DNA from 3 places in the Cupriavidus sp. MP-37 genome. Region 1 is predicted to be linked to each of the others. Evidence: predicted binding sites of a transcription regulator. Region 1 holds the regulator's gene; each other region holds the start of a gene.
The links. The regulator sigma-54, encoded in region 1, starts transcription at its own class of promoters, with help from an activator protein. The targets are predictions, from matches to a motif close to TGGCANGNAANCTGCTTT.

Region 1 (5,083 bases):
TACCGCCACCATTGCCGAGAAGCCTGCCGTCGCAGCCAACGCCGTCCTGCCCGGCGGCAGCACGCTGGTCGTGCGCCACCTGAAGAAGCGCTATGGCTCGCGCACGGTGGTCAAGGATGTCTCGCTCGACGTGAAAAGCGGCGAGGTGGTCGGGCTGCTCGGCCCCAACGGCGCGGGCAAGACCACGTCGTTCTACATGATCGTCGGCCTGGTGGCGCTGGACGAAGGCGACATCGTGCTCGACGGCGACCACATCAGCGGGCTGCCGATCCACGAGCGCGCGCGCATGGGGCTGTCGTACCTGCCGCAGGAAGCGTCGGTGTTCCGCAAGCTCAACGTCGAGGAAAACATCCGCGCGGTGCTGGAGCTGCAGCTGGACCAGGGCAAGCCGCTGGCCAAGGCCGAGATCGAGCGCCGCCTCGATGCCCTGCTCGATGACCTGCAGATCGCGCACCTGCGCAACAACCCGGCGCTGTCGCTGTCCGGCGGCGAGCGCCGCCGCGTGGAAATCGCGCGCGCACTGGCGTCATCGCCGCGCTTTATCCTGCTGGACGAGCCGTTCGCCGGCGTGGATCCGATCGCCGTCGGCGAGATCCAGCGCATCGTCAGCTTCCTCAAGGCGCGCAATATCGGCGTGCTGATCACCGACCACAACGTGCGCGAGACGCTCGGCATCTGCGACCACGCCTACATCATCAGCGAAGGCACGGTGCTGGCCGCCGGCCAGCCCGAAGACATCATTGCCAATGACGCCGTGCGGCGCGTCTACCTGGGCGAAAACTTCCGCATGTAACACGGGCGGCTGCCCCGCGCGGGCGGCCATGGCTGCACGGCCGGAAGAGCCAGCGGCGATCACAGCGCATCAGCGATAGCAATTTCCGTTCCAACATCGGAAAGATGCGCATAAAATAGGTCGCATGAAACCGTCGCTACAGCTCCGCCTCTCCCAGCACCTGGCACTGACCCCGCAGCTGCAACAGTCGATCCGGCTGCTGCAGCTTTCCACGCTGGAATTGCAGCAGGAGGTCGAACAGGCGCTGACGGAAAACCCGCTGCTCGAGCGGGAGAACGACTGGATCGAAAGCCCGCTGCGCGTCGCGGCCGATGGCTCGGTCAACGTACAGAGCGCGCCCGCGCCCGCCCCGGCGGAGCCCCAGGGCAATGGGGACGCCCGCGCCGAAGGCGGCGCCGATGACAGCTACGGCGACAACAGCAGCGGCGACGACTACGGCAACGGCGACTGGAGCCTGGACGACTTCGCCCGCCGCCCGCAAGGCGACGAGGACGAAAAGACGCCGATGCAGCTGCGCGAGGCCGAGCCCACGCTGCGCGAATACCTGATGGAGCAACTGACGCCGCTGAAGATCTCGGCGCGCGACAAGGGGCTCGCCATCTTCCTGATCGAATCGCTCGACGACGATGGCTACCTGAGCGCCTCGCTCGAAGAGATCTGCGCGGAGCTGCCCGAAGAGCTCGAGTTCGATCCCGACGAAGTCCACGCCATCCTGACGCTGCTGCAGAGCTTCGATCCGCCCGGCGTGGGCGCGCGCAATGCCGCCGAATGCCTGGCGCTGCAATTGCGCCGCCTGACCCACCCGCAGCGCGAACTGGCGCTGACCATCGTCACCCATCACCTGGAACTGCTGGCGGTGCGTGACTACACGCGGCTGAAGAAGGCACTGCAGGTCGACGAAGTCGCGCTCAAGGCCGCGCATGACCTGATCCGCTCGCTGGCCCCGTACCCGGGCCACGCGTACAGCCGCCCCGAGGCCGATTTCGTTGTGCCAGATGTGTTCGTGCGCAAGGGCGGCGGCGGCTGGATCGCGCAGCTCAATCCGGATGTGATGCCGAGACTGCGCATCAACGACATGTACGCGCAGATCCTGCGCGGCGCAAAGGGCGAGACCGGCACCGCCGGGCTGCAGCAGAAGCTGCAGGAGGCGCGCTGGCTGATCAAGAACATCCAGCAAAGGTTCGACACCATCCTGCGTGTCTCGCAGGCCATTGTCGAGCGTCAAAAGAACTTTTTCACTCACGGTGAAATCGCCATGCGCCCCTTGGTTTTGCGGGAGATTGCCGATACACTGGGTTTACACGAGTCAACCATCTCCCGGGTGACGACCAATAAATACATGGCCACGCCGATGGGTACTTTCGAACTGAAGTACTTCTTCGGTAGCCACGTGTCCACCGAAACCGGTGGCGCGGCTTCATCAACGGCCATCCGCGCCTTGATCAAGCAACTGATAGGAGCCGAAGACCCGAGGAATCCCCTTTCCGACAGTCGCATCGCCGAACTGCTGGGCGAGCAAGGCTTCGTTGTCGCACGCCGCACCGTCGCCAAGTATCGCGAAGCCTTGAAAATCCCCGCAGTGAATCTCCGCAAGTCTTTGTAGCCGAGCCCACCGCCTGCCTGGTGAGGCTCTTTCAGAAGGAGAAGCGCTATGAACTTCAAGATCAGTGGACACCACCTGGACATCACGCCGCCTCTGCGTGAGTACGTGGAAACGAAGCTGGAGCGAATCGTCAGGCATTTCGATCAAGTCATTGGCGTTAGCGTGCTGCTCTCTGTCGACAATCACAAGGAAAAGGACCGGCGCCAGTACGCGGAAATCAATCTGCATCTCAAGGGCAAGGACATCTTTGTCGAGGCGCATCACGAAGACCTGTATGCAGCAATCGACGCACTCGTCGACAAGCTGGACCGTCAGGTGATTCGCTACAAGGATCGCGTGCAAGGCCACGACCGTGAAGCGGTCAAGTACCAGATGGCCGCAGCGCAAATGCAGCAATAAACCCATGCCCGGCGGCCCCGCAGAGGGCTGCTGAACCAGGATTCCACAGGCAAGCCGCGCCGCGAAGCGCGGCTTTTTTGCGCCCTGGTGCCGGCCTGGCTGTGGCGGCGGAGCCAACACTGTCACACATGGGAAACCGAGGTGTTCGCAAGCGCAGCGCCAAGGTGTATGCTGCGCCATACAAAGAGAGAGAGAAAATCGTGGCCGCGCCTGCTTGCGCTGCACCGCACAATGCGAGGGTAGCCCCTGCTCTATAATGGGCCGGACGTCTCCCCCGCCGCGCCGGCCGCGCCGGCTGCGGTCACGGAGCCAGCCGCTGCCCGGCGGAACGGTCCGCCCGCTAACTGAAATCCTGCGCATCGCCCATGAATCGTTTGGCCAAATTGCTGCCACCCGGCAACATCACCCTCGACGTCAGCGTCACCAGCAAGAAGCGTGTGTTCGAGCAGGCCGGGCTCCTCTTCGAGAACAACCATGGCGTGGCGCGCGCCATCGTGACCGACAACCTGTTCGCACGCGAGTCGCTGGGCTCGACCGGACTGGGCGCCGGCGTGGCGATCCCGCACGGGCGCATCAAGGGCCTCAAGCAGCCGCTGGCCGCCTTCATGCGCCTGGCCGAGCCGATCCCGTTCGAATCGCCGGACGGCAAGCCGGTGTCGCTGCTGATCTTCCTGCTGGTGCCGGAACAGGCCACGCAGCAGCACCTGGAAATCCTGTCCGAGATCGCGCAGCTGCTGTCGGATCGCGACATGCGCGAGGGCCTGGCGACCCTGCCCACGCCCGATGCCGTGCACGAACTGCTGATTGCATGGCATCCCTGATCCACTGATTCCCCAGAGCGGGCCGGCACCCAGACCGGGCAGGCGCCACGCGCTTCGCAGTCCGCCTTACCAGTCAACCCGCATGGAACTCACCGGCGTCACCTCCCAGTCCATCTTCGACGACAACGCAGCCGACCTCAAACTCTCGTGGGTCGCCGGCCTGGAGGGCGCGGACCGCGCCTTTGACGTGGAATTCGCCCGCGAAGCGACCTCCGCGGCAGACCTGGTGGGCCACCTCAACCTGATCCACCCGAACCGGATCCAGGTCCTCGGCAAACCCGAGATCACGTACTACCAGCGGCTGGACGACGAGACCCGCAAGCGCCAGATGGGCGAGCTGATCCTGCTGGAGCCGCCGTTCCTGGTGATCGCCGACGGCATGGAGCCGCCGCCGGACCTGGAACTGCGCTGCACGCGCTCGTCGACGCCGCTGTTCACCACGCCGGTGTCGTCCGCGGCGGTGATCGACCACCTGCGCCTGTACCTGTCGCGCATCTCGGCGCCGCGCGTGACCATGCACGGCGTCTTTCTCGACATCCTCGGCATGGGCGTGCTGATCATGGGCGAGTCGGGCCTGGGCAAGAGCGAACTGGGCCTGGAACTGATCTCGCGCGGCCACGGGCTGGTGGCCGACGACGCCGTCGATTTCGTCCGGCTCGGGCCGGATTTCATCGAAGGCCGCTGCCCGCCGCTGCTGCAGAACCTGCTCGAAGTGCGCGGCCTGGGGCTGCTCGACATCAAGACCATCTTCGGCGAGACCGCGGTGCGGCGGAAGATGAAGATCAAGCTGGTGGTGCAGCTGGTGCGGCGCAACGACGGCGAGTTCGAGCGGCTGCCGCTGGATTCGCAATACCTCGACGTGCTGGGGCTGCCGATCCACATGGTCAAGATCCAGGTGGCGGCCGGCCGCAACCTGGCCGTGCTGGTCGAGGCCGCCGTGCGCAACACCATCCTGCGCCTGCGCGGCATCGACACGCTGCGCGATTTCATGGACCGCCAGCGCGCCGCGATGCAGGCCGACGCGGTCTCGCGCGGGCAGGGCCGGCTGCTTTAAGCCACATTCGCAGCGGCTTGCAATTGCTTACAACGGCGTAGCAACCTCCCGTCAACGTTTCTCAGGCATGCTCCGTTTTGTGCTGTAATGGGCATCACGCCCGTTACGGAAGCCGCAACGCCGACCCAGGCGCGCGGTGACAAGGTTTTCCACCCCCGAGGAGAGCAAGCATGAAGAGCCTGATTGCAGTGTGCGCGCTGGTTACCCCCTTGTTCGCGGCCAGCGCCTTTGCGCAGACCGCCACCCCGGCCACGCCCGCCACCCCGGCCAAGCCATCGGCTGCGGCCCCGGCGACGCCCGCCGTGCCGGCCACGCCTGCGACCCCGGCCAATCCGGACAAGCCCGCGGCCAACACGCAGCAAGACAAGATGAAGGCCTGCAACGCGCAAGCCTCCGGCAAGAAGGGCGACGAA
Region 2 (5,083 bases), on a different replicon from region 1:
TTGAGCAGGCAGCCGCAGTCGGCCGAGACCAGCCGGTCGCAGCCGGTGGCGCAGGCCGAGGCCACCTTGTCGCGCACCATGGCGCCGGAGATATCGGGGTGCTTGAGCGAGAAGGTGCCGCCGAATCCGCAGCATTCGGACTCGCGTTCATGCTCCACGCGGGTCACGCCCGGCAGCGCATCGACCAGCGCCACGCCGTGCTGGCGCGTGCCCATTTCGCGGCGGGCGCCGCACGAGGTATGCAGCACGATGCGCTCGGGCGGCTGGGCCGAGGGCGCGGCCGCGCCGAAGTCCACCTTCAGCACGTGCAGCAGGAACTCGCCCAGCTCGTAGACGCGCCCGGCCAGTTCGCGGGCCTTCGGGCCGGCCACCGCATCGTCGGCAAAGAGCAGCGGCCAGTGGTGGCGCATCATGCCGGCGCACGAGCCGGACGGCACGACCACGGGCCACGGCTGGCCGAACAGGTCGAGCTGCGCGCGCGCCACCGCACGGGCCGCGTCAGGGTTGCCGCTGCTGTAGGCGGGCTGGCCGCAGCAGCTCTGGCCGCGCGGAAAATGCACGGTCAGGCCTTCGCGCTCGAGCAGGCGCACGGCGTCGAGGCCGGCTTCGGGCACGAACAGGTCGACCAGGCAGGTGGCAAACAGGTAGGCCTGCGTGGGGGCAGGGCCGCTGGGGTACTGACGATCCTTCATGTCTCGCTCCGCACGTGCTGGGTCGCACGTTTGGGCGCATAATTCCCGCTTCCGCGCGGCGGTTCAAATTGGTCGGACCAATTTCAAGGAACGCCGCGCCGTTCAGGAGCGAGGAAATCGGCATGACGGCAGCCAGGCACGGGCACGCCCGCGGACGCGTGGAGTCGGTGATGCGACGGATGGAGACCGCGCTGCTCGACGGCACCTGGCCGCCCGGCACGCGGCTGCCGGCCGAGCGCGAGCTGGCCGGGCAATACGCGGTGGCGCGCAACACCGTGCGCGAGGCCATCCAGCGCCTGGCCGCGCGCGGCCTGCTGCAGAGCCGGCGGGGCGCGGGCGTCTATGCCACCGACCAGCTGCGTGCCGGCATTGCCTCGCCGTGGGGGCAACTGGTGGCCGACCATCCCGCGCTGCGCGAAGACATCCTGGAGTTCCGCCGCGTGCTGGAGGGCGCCACCGCCTACTTCGCGGCGTTGCGCGCGGATGCCGCCGACGTGAAGCGCATCCGCGCCCTGATGGCCGAACTGGAACGCGCGCGCGCCGCCGACGACAAGCAGGCCGAGGCCGATGCCGACGCACGGCTGCATGACGCCATCGCGCAGGCCTCGCACAACACCATGTTCCTGCACCTGCATACCAGCGTGATCGGCATGCTGCGCGAGCACATCACCATCAACGGCACCGGCCTGCGCGAACAGGACGACGGCGCCTCGGACCTGCTGTTGCTGCAGCACCGCACGCTGTGCGACGCCATCTGCGCGCGCCGCCCCGAAGAGGCGCGCACGGCGATGCAGACCCATATCGACTTCGTGCGCAGCCGGGTCGAGCACGACGGGACCTGAGTCCAGGACCGGATATTGGTCCTACCACCGGCCCGGCGTGCCGGCCGCGGCATTCAGATCAGCCCGGCCCCGGCCAGCTCGCGCTTCAGGTACGCGTAAAAGATCGGCCCGGCGATCACGCCCGGGATGCCGAACAGCGTTTCCATCAGCAGCATCACCATCAGCAGTTCCCACGCCGCCGCCTGGATGCGCGCGCCGATGATGCGCGCATTCAGGAAGTACTCCAGCTTGTGGATCACCACCAGGAATACCAGCGAGCCCACCGCGATCGGCAGCGACACCGACAGCGAAGCGACCACGATGGCCGTGTTCGAGATCAGGTTGCCCAGCACCGGCAGCAGTCCCGCGACGAAGGTGATCACCACCAGGGTCTTGCTCAGCGGCAGGTGCACGCCGAACAGCGGCAGCACCAGCAGCAGGTAGATCGCGGTCAGCACGGTGTTGATCGCCGAGATCTGGATCTGCGCAAAGATGAACTGCGAGAACGCCTGCTGCAGCGTGCGCGCGCGCGCCACCAGCGCGGCCGCCAGCGGGCGCCGGTTGGGACGCGCCACGGCGCGGTACAGCGCCACCATCGCGCCGATCACCAGCCCGATCAGGATATGCACCAGCGTGCGCAGCACCTCGGCGCCCAGCTTCTGCGCCGTCGCGGCGTGCTCGCGCAGCGTGTCGATCAGCGTGTTGGCCAGTTCGTCGACGCCGTTGGGCAGCGCGTCGCTGACCCAGGGCGGCAGTTGCCCGCGCGAGCGGTCGATGATGTCGGCGACGTGGTTAAGCAGGCCGTCCAGGGTATTGCCCTCGCCGCTGACAAAGCGCACCAGCAGCCAGCCCGCCAGCGTCAGCCCCAGCAGGATCAGCGCCGACAGGATCGCCACGGCGAGCGCGTCGTGGCGCTGGTGCAGGCGCTTCAGGCGCGGCGCCAGCACGTCCACCAGCGAATACAGCAGCAGCCCGGACAGCAGCGCCGCCACCAGGTTGGCATGCAGCACGGTCCAGAGCGCCAGCGCGGTCAGCAGGTAGGCGACGGTGCCGACGCTGTACCACGCGGCCGGCGGCAGGCGCGGCGTGGCGGTCGGTTCGGGGTCTTTCATCGGTGTCTCCGGCATGCAATTTGCTGAAAAGATTCCTGGATTCTCGCCGATCCAGATGTAATGGCTGCGTCAGTCGGCTGTGCCGCCGCGACCTGGTGCCGATGTTGGCATATCGGCACACGCAAAGGGTGTCTATATTAGGGGGAATCCGTGCGCGGCCGGTGGTGCGCCGCGCTGTCCTTGTTTGCCGCCAAGCCCGGGGAACGCAACGCATGGCCTACACCCATACCATCGGCAACCATCGCCACGTCTTCGCCGACCTGCGCACGCTGCTGGCCAAGGCCAGCCCGGCGCGCTCCGGCGACGCGCTGGCGGGCCTTGCCGCGCAAAGCGAACAGGAACGGATGGCGGCCAGGCTGGCGCTGGCCGAGGTGCCGCTGACGCGCTTCCTCAACGAAGCGCTGGTGCCCTATGAGGACGACGAGGTCACGCGCCTGATCCATGACCGCCACGACGCCACCGCCTTTGCCGCGATCGGCGCCACCACCGTGGGCGACCTGCGCAACTGGCTGCTGCGGCATGAGACCGACAGCGCCATGCTGGCGCGGGTGGCGCCGGGCATCACGCCGGAGATGGCGGCGGCGGTCAGCAAGCTGATGCGCAACCAGGACCTGGTCGCGGTGGCGCGCAAGTGCCAGGTGGTCACGCGCTTTCGCAGCACGGTGGGGTTGCCGGGACGGCTGGCGGTGCGGCTCCAGCCCAACCATCCGACCGACGATCCCAAGGGCATCGCCGCGTCGATCATCGACGGGCTGCTCTATGGCTGCGGCGATGCCACCATCGGCGTCAATCCGGCCTCGGACAACCTCGGCGCGATCGTCTCGCTGCTGCGCATGATCGACGAGCTGCGCAGCCGCTTCGACATCCCCACGCAGTCGTGCGTGCTGACCCATGTCACCAACACGCTGCGCGCGATCGGCCAGGGCGCGCCGGTGGACCTGGTGTTCCAGTCCGTGGCTGGCAGCGAGCGCGCCAATGCGGCCTTCGGCATCAGCTTGTCGCTGCTGGCCGAGGCGCACGACGCGGCGCAGGCGCTGGCGCGCGGCACCGTGGGCGACAACCTGATGTATTTCGAGACCGGGCAGGGCAGCGCGCTGTCGGCCGACGCGCACCACGGCGTCGACCAGCAGACCATGGAGGCGCGCGCCTACGCGGTGGCGCGCGCGTTCTCGCCGCTGCTGGTCAATACCGTGGTGGGCTTTATCGGGCCGGAGTACCTGTACGACGGCAAGCAGATCATCCGCGCCGGTCTGGAAGACCACTTCTGCGGCAAGCTGATGGGCGTGCCGATGGGCTGCGACGTCTGCTACACCAACCACGCCGAGGCCGACCAGGACGACATGGACACGCTGCTGACGCTGTTCGGCGTGGCCGGCATCAACTTCATCATGGGCGTGCCCGGCGCCGACGACATCATGCTGAACTACCAGAGCACCTCGTTCCACGATGCGCTGTACCTGCGCGAAGTGCTGGGGCTGCGCCCGGCGCCGGAATTCGAGGCCTGGCTGCAGCGCATGGGCATTGCCGATGGCGCCGGCCGGCTGCTGGAGCCGGCCGCGCGCCAGCCGCTGCTGCAGATGGCCCACACCTTGTAAGGCGCTGCGATGACGGCCAAACGCCAGGCTCCCGTCAGTCCCGATCCCGCCGAAGCCGACCCGTGGCAACGGCTGCGCCGCTTCACGCGCGCGCGCATTGCGCTGGGCCGTACCGGCCACAGCCAGCCCACCGACGCCGTGCTGGCCTTCGGCCTGGCCCATGCGCAGGCGCGCGACGCGGTGCACCTGGCGCTGGAGGTCGGCACCGTCACCGCGGCGCTGGAGGCGGCCGGGCTGGCGCACGCGGCCGTGCACAGCGCGGCGCCGGACCGCGAGCACTACCTGCGCCGCCCGGACCTGGGCCGGCGCCTGGACCACGCCAGCCGCGCGCGGCTGGACGCGGTGCGGCCGGCGCAGGCGCCGGATGTGGTGTTCGTGATTGCCGATGGCCTGTCGGCGCTGGCGACGCAGCGCCATGCGCTGCCGCTGCTCGAGGCGGCGCGCCAGCGCCTGCCGCACGGCTGGCACATCGGTCCGGTGGTGGTGGCCGAACAGTCGCGCGTGGCGCTGGGCGACGAGATCGGCGAGCGGCTGGGCGCGCGCCAGGTGGTGATGCTGATCGGCGAACGGCCCGGGCTCAGTTCGCCCGACAGCCTGGGCATCTACCTGACCCATGCGCCGCGCGTCGGCCGCACCGATGCCGAGCGCAACTGCATCTCCAATGTGCGCCCGGAAGGGCTGTCCTATGCGCAGGCCGCCGAGCGGCTGGTGTTCCTGCTGCGCGGCGCGGCGGCGCTCGGACGCTCCGGCGTGGACCTGAAGGACGACAGCGCGCCGGCCTTGCCCGCAGGCAGCGCCGGGCAAGCGCCAGAGCAACGCTGAACACAAGCAAAACGGCCACCACGCGGGCCGCAACCCGCGTG
Region 3 (5,083 bases), 790 kb from region 1:
CTGCACCAGATTTCGCCAGCCGGGTCCAGGCACACATCGGCCCAGGCGTGGCTGGCCAGTTCGGTCGCGGCCGGGTCGTAGAAATAGCCGCTGACATAGCGCGCCGGGATGCCCAGCGCCCGGCATGCCGCCACCATCACCTGCGCTTGGTCCTGGCACACGCCGCTGCCCAGCGCAAAGGCCTCGGCGGCCGAAGTGCCGACATCGGTGGTGTTGGGCTTGTAGCGCACCCGCTCGCCGATGCCGCGCGCCAGCGCCAGCAGCGCATCGATGTCATGCCCCGCCGCCAGGAACGGCGCGGCAAACGCCTGCATCTCGGGCGGCGCCGTGGTCAGCGGCGTGCTGCCGAGGAAGTACAGCGGCGACACCCGCGCCTCGCCATCCGGCGGCGCGTCGCAGAACGCATGGTGCCCGTCGCGGTCGAGCTCGCCATGCGGCGGCAGCACTTCGACTTCGCCGCTGGCTTCGATCGCGATGGTGGTGGCCGGCCCGGCCACCGTGAAGTTGTGCACGATGTTGCCGAAGCCGTCGCGGGCCGCCGACGGGTTGCCCGGCGTCGACAGCTGCCAGTAGTCAACGGTCTGCAGCGGACCCGAGCGCGGCTGCAGCCGCACTTCGTGCACGCTGCGCCGCACCGGTTCGGCGTAGCGGTAGACGGTATGGTGGTGGATCTTGTATTTCACGGTATCAGGGCGCGGCGGCACGGAGGCAGCCGGTGGCCCGGCTCAGGCCGCCTGCAGCGGCACCAGGAAGTCCCGGCTGATGCCGTTGCCGAGGTCGCCGATGCGCTCCAGGAAGCTGGTCAGGTACGCATGCAGGCCGACGGCAAAGATATCGTCGATACGTGCGTACTTCAGGTCGGCGTGGAGTTTACCAGCCTGCCGCTCGGTTTCCGCCGAATGCTGGTTGCGCACCGTATGCAGGATGGACACCACCTCGTCCATGCTCGACACCAGCGAACGCGGCATGTCCGGGCGCAGGATCAGCAGCTCGGCCACGCGCTGCGGCGTGATCACCGCGCGATAGACCTTGCGGTAGACCTCGAAGCCCGATACCGAACGCAGGATCGCCGCCCAGTGGTAGAAGTCGTTGGGGCCGCTCTGGTCAGGTTCGGCCCCCGGCCCGGCGCCATTCCGAGCCTCTCCGCCGTCCCCGCCGGAAGAGGTCTGGAACTTGACGTCGAGTATGCGCGCGGTATTGTCGGCGCGCTCCAGGAAGGTGCCCAGGCGCATGAAGTGGAAGGCATCATCCTTGAGCATGGTGCCGAACTGCACCCCGCGCGCCAGGTGCGAGCGGAACTTGACCCATTCGAAGAAACGCGCCGGGTCTTCCTTCAGCACGCCGTCGGCGATCAGGCGCTGCACCTCCAGCCAGGTGGTGTTGACCGTTTCCCAGACCTCGGTGGTGAGCGAGCCGCGCACCGCGCGCGCGTTCTCGCGCGCCGCGCGCAGGCAGCTCATGATGGACGAGGCATTGGTCATGTCGCGCACCATGAAGTCGATCACGTCGTCGCGCGACAGCAGGCCGTACTTGTGGTCGAAGACCTCGGTCAGTTCCGAGATATCGAGCATCGCCCACCAGCCCTGCTCTGCCACTTCCGCCGATTGCGGCAACAGCGAGGTCTGGTAGTTGACGTCGAGCATGCGCGCGGTGTTCTCGGCGCGCTCGGTGTAGCGGGCCATCCAGAACAGGTGGTCGGCGGTGCGGCTCAGCATGTGGGCTCTCCAAGATCGGCGTTCATCGTTCCAGCACCCACGTGTCCTTGGTGCCGCCCCCCTGCGAGGAATTCACCACCAGCGAACCCTCGCGCAGCGCCACGCGGGTCAGCCCGCCCGGCACCATGCGCACCTCCTTGCCCGACAGCACGAACGGGCGCAGGTCGATATGGCGCGGCGCGATGCCGGCCTCGACGTAGGTCGGGCAGGTCGACAGCGCCAGCGTGGGCTGCGCGATGTACTGCCCGGGCCGGGACCTGACCACCTCGCGGAAGGCATCGATCTCGGCGCGCGTCGCGGCCGGGCCGACCAGCATGCCGTAGCCGCCGGCGCCGTGGGTTTCCTTGACCACCAGTTCGCCCATATGGTCCAGCACGTACTGCAGGTCATCGGCGCGCCGGCACATGTAGGTCGGCACATTGCTGAGGACGGCCTCTTCGCCGAGGTAGAAGCGGATCATGTCCGGCACATACGGGTAGATCGACTTGTCGTCGGCGACGCCGGTGCCGATCGCATTGCAGATGGTCACGTTGCCGGCGCGGTAGACCGACAGCAGCCCGGCGGCGCCCAGCGCGGAATCGGGACGGAACGCGAGCGGATCGAGGAAATCGTCGTCGACGCGGCGGTAGATCACGTCGATGCGTTGCGGGCCCTGCGTGGTGCGCATGAACAGGTGGTTGTCCTCGACGAAGAGATCGCTGCCTTCGACCAGCTCCACCCCCATCTGCTGCGCCAGGAAGGCATGCTCGAAGTACGCCGAGTTGTACATGCCGGGCGTCAGCACCACCACGGTGGGATCGGCGATCGCCTGCGGCGAGACCCCGCGCAGCATGTCGAGCAGCAGGTCGGGATAGTGCGCCACCGGTGCGACGCGGTTGCGCGCGAACAGGTCCGGGAACAAGCGCATCATCATCTTGCGGTTCTCGAGCATGTACGACACGCCCGACGGCACGCGCAGGTTGTCTTCCAGCACGTAGAACTCGCCCTCGCCGGCGCGCACCACGTCGATGCCGGCAACATGCGCATAGACGTCGTGCGGCACGTTGACGCCGAGCATCTCGGGCCGGTACTGGGCGTTGTTGTAGATCTGGTCGGGCGGGATCACGCCGGCGCGGATGATGTCCTGGCCGTGGTAGATGTCATGGATGAAGCGGTTCAGCGCGGCCACGCGCTGGCGCAGGCCTTTTTCAAGCAGCGCCCATTCGCTCGCCGGGAAAATGCGCGGGATCACGTCGAACGGGATGGTGCGCTCGGTGCCGCTGTTGGCCTCGTCCTTGTCGCCGTAGACGGCAAAGGTGATACCCACGCGCCGGAACACCAGGTCGGCCTCGGCGCGCTTGTTGGCCATCGTGCCTTCGGTCTGGCGCGCCAGCCATTCGGCGAAATGCCGGTAGTGCGGGCGCACGGCGCCGTCAGGCAAGGCCTGTCCCGCGTGGATCAGCGCCGGCGCGCCGTCATTGCGCCAGTCCAGCATCTCGTCGAAGTACCGCGCCGCCATGATGGCCGCTCCTCCATGTCGCGGGCTGCCGCCGCAGCCGCGCGCGTGCGCGCCGCTGCGGGCCGCCCTGGTTGCCCTGGCTGTCGTGCCGTGCGGCGGCGCCGGTTGGCGCAGGCCGCGGTGATGCCGTCGAGTCACTGGCCCTTCCAGCATACCCGCGCCGGCGAAAGCCGCAAGGTGGCCCGGCGGGCCGCCTATACCTTCGGCATCGGCACGAAGCCAGGCTAGCAAGATGCCTGCCAGCGCACGCAAAAAAGCCGCCGGCAAGGCCGGCGGCCGCAGTTGTGCCGTAGGAAAGATGGAAGTCGCGCCCCGGACCCATGCCCCGTGGCGCGCGATGGCGGCAGGTCAGCGCGCCGCGCCGGCGCCCTGCCGTACGGTGGCTCCGAGGATGGTGTCGACTAGCACCTCGGGCGGCTGGCGGATATCGAGCGTGAGCGCGTCGCCGGGTTCTTCCAGCGTATCGAACTGGCTTTGCAGCAGCTCGGGGTTGAAGAAGTGCTCGGTGCGCGCCGACAGGCGCTGGCCGATCAGCGACGCATCGCCCTTCATGAACACGAAGGTCACGCCGCCATCGGGCGGGGTCAGCCGGTCGCGGTACGCCTGGCGCAGCGCCGAGCAGGTGAACACATGGGTGCGGCCTTCGGCCCGGGCCGAGTCGATGGCCGCGCGCATCGCCGCCAGCCACGGCCAGCGGTCTTCGTCGGTGAGCGGGATGCCGGCGTGCATCTTGGCCTTGTTGGCATCGCTGTGGAAGTCATCGGCGTCATGGAAGCCGCAGCCCAGCCGCTGCGCCAGCAACTGGCCGACCGTGGTCTTGCCGCTGCCGGAAACGCCCATCAGGATATAGATCATGTCTGCTCCGTCGGTCTTGGTATCGGATGGTGGTGCCATCCTTGTCGGTTCCTTGCGTGTCCTGATGGGTCCGGCCGAATGCGGTTACGGCGCGCCCCAAGGACCTCGCGGGGCGCTGTGGTCCCCGCGGGAAACTTCACGATAGAAAATCGGCCTCTGGCCAGGCTATTGTGCGACGGATCGCACCGCGGCGGTATCGCCGTGGTCGCCCGCGGCGCCGGCATCCATCTCGGACAGGTCGAGTGCGCTGGCGCCCTCTTCCGCGATCCGTGCGTGGCGCCGGAACAGGCCGAACAGGCCGCGCCCCAGGCTGAACTGCGCGAACCGGTCAGCCGGCGCGCGCGCCGGCGCGCGCGCCGCGAATTCGCTTTCGTCGCCCAGCCATTGCAGCGTGCCGGTTACGGCGTCGACCCGGATGCGGTCGCCATCGCGCACGCGCGCCAGCGCGCCGCCCGCCAACGCCTCCGGGCCGACGTGGATCACCGCCGGCACCTTGCCCGAGGCGCCGGACATGCGGCCGTCGGTCACCAGCGCCACCTGGTGGCCGGCGTCCTGCAGCGCGCCCAGCACGGGGGTCAGCCGGTGCAGTTCCGGCATGCCGTTGGCATTCGGCCCCTGGAAACGCACCACTGCGATCAGGTCGCCGCCCAGTTCGCCGGCATCGAACGCCGCCTGCAGCGCCTCCTGCGAATCGAACACCCGCACCGGGGCTTCGACCACGCGGTGCTCCGGCGCCACGGCCGAGACCTTGATCACGCCGCGGCCCAGGTTGCCCTGCATCAGTCGCAGGCCGCCCTCGGTGGAGAACGGCGCGGCGGCCGTCGCCAGCACCTGCGGGTCGCCGCTCTGCGCGGCGCCGTCGCGCCATTGCAGCACGCCGTCGCTCATCACGGGTTCCTGCGTGTAACGGGCCAGGCCCGGGCCGGCCACGGTCTGCACGTCCTCGTGCAGCAGGCCGGCCTGCAGCAGTTCGCGGATCACGAAGCCGGCGCCGCCGGCGGCATGGAAGTGGTTC

Region 2: a site for sigma-54 is predicted at 2,635-2,652, ahead of LIN44_RS23480 (ethanolamine ammonia-lyase subunit EutB). Genes of this name have one in related genera too.
Region 3: a site for sigma-54 is predicted at 3,438-3,455, ahead of LIN44_RS12300 (circularly permuted type 2 ATP-grasp protein). Genes of this name have one in related genera too.

What each region holds. Positions count from the first base shown of each region.
Region 1 covers NZ_CP085344.1:3,456,206-3,461,288, forward strand. The annotation lists gene lptB (LPS export ABC transporter ATP-binding protein) at 1-793, shown strand, start outside; gene LIN44_RS15905 (RNA polymerase factor sigma-54) at 918-2,396, shown strand; gene hpf (ribosome hibernation-promoting factor, HPF/YfiA family) at 2,445-2,795, shown strand; gene LIN44_RS15915 (PTS sugar transporter subunit IIA) at 3,161-3,616, shown strand; gene hprK (HPr(Ser) kinase/phosphatase) at 3,699-4,670, shown strand; gene LIN44_RS15925 (PsiF family protein) at 4,841-5,083, shown strand, end outside.
Region 2 covers NZ_CP085345.1:1,569,922-1,575,004, reverse strand. The annotation lists gene LIN44_RS23495 ((Fe-S)-binding protein) at 1-692, opposite strand, end outside; gene LIN44_RS23490 (FadR/GntR family transcriptional regulator) at 815-1,534, shown strand; gene LIN44_RS23485 (AI-2E family transporter) at 1,588-2,625, opposite strand; gene LIN44_RS23480 (ethanolamine ammonia-lyase subunit EutB) at 2,838-4,220, shown strand; gene eutC (ethanolamine ammonia-lyase subunit EutC) at 4,230-5,042, shown strand.
Region 3 covers NZ_CP085344.1:2,662,240-2,667,322, forward strand. The annotation lists gene LIN44_RS12290 (transglutaminase family protein) at 1-683, opposite strand, end outside; gene LIN44_RS12295 (alpha-E domain-containing protein) at 726-1,715, opposite strand; gene LIN44_RS12300 (circularly permuted type 2 ATP-grasp protein) at 1,738-3,213, opposite strand; gene LIN44_RS12305 (gluconokinase) at 3,562-4,068, opposite strand; gene edd (phosphogluconate dehydratase) at 4,234-5,083, opposite strand, start outside.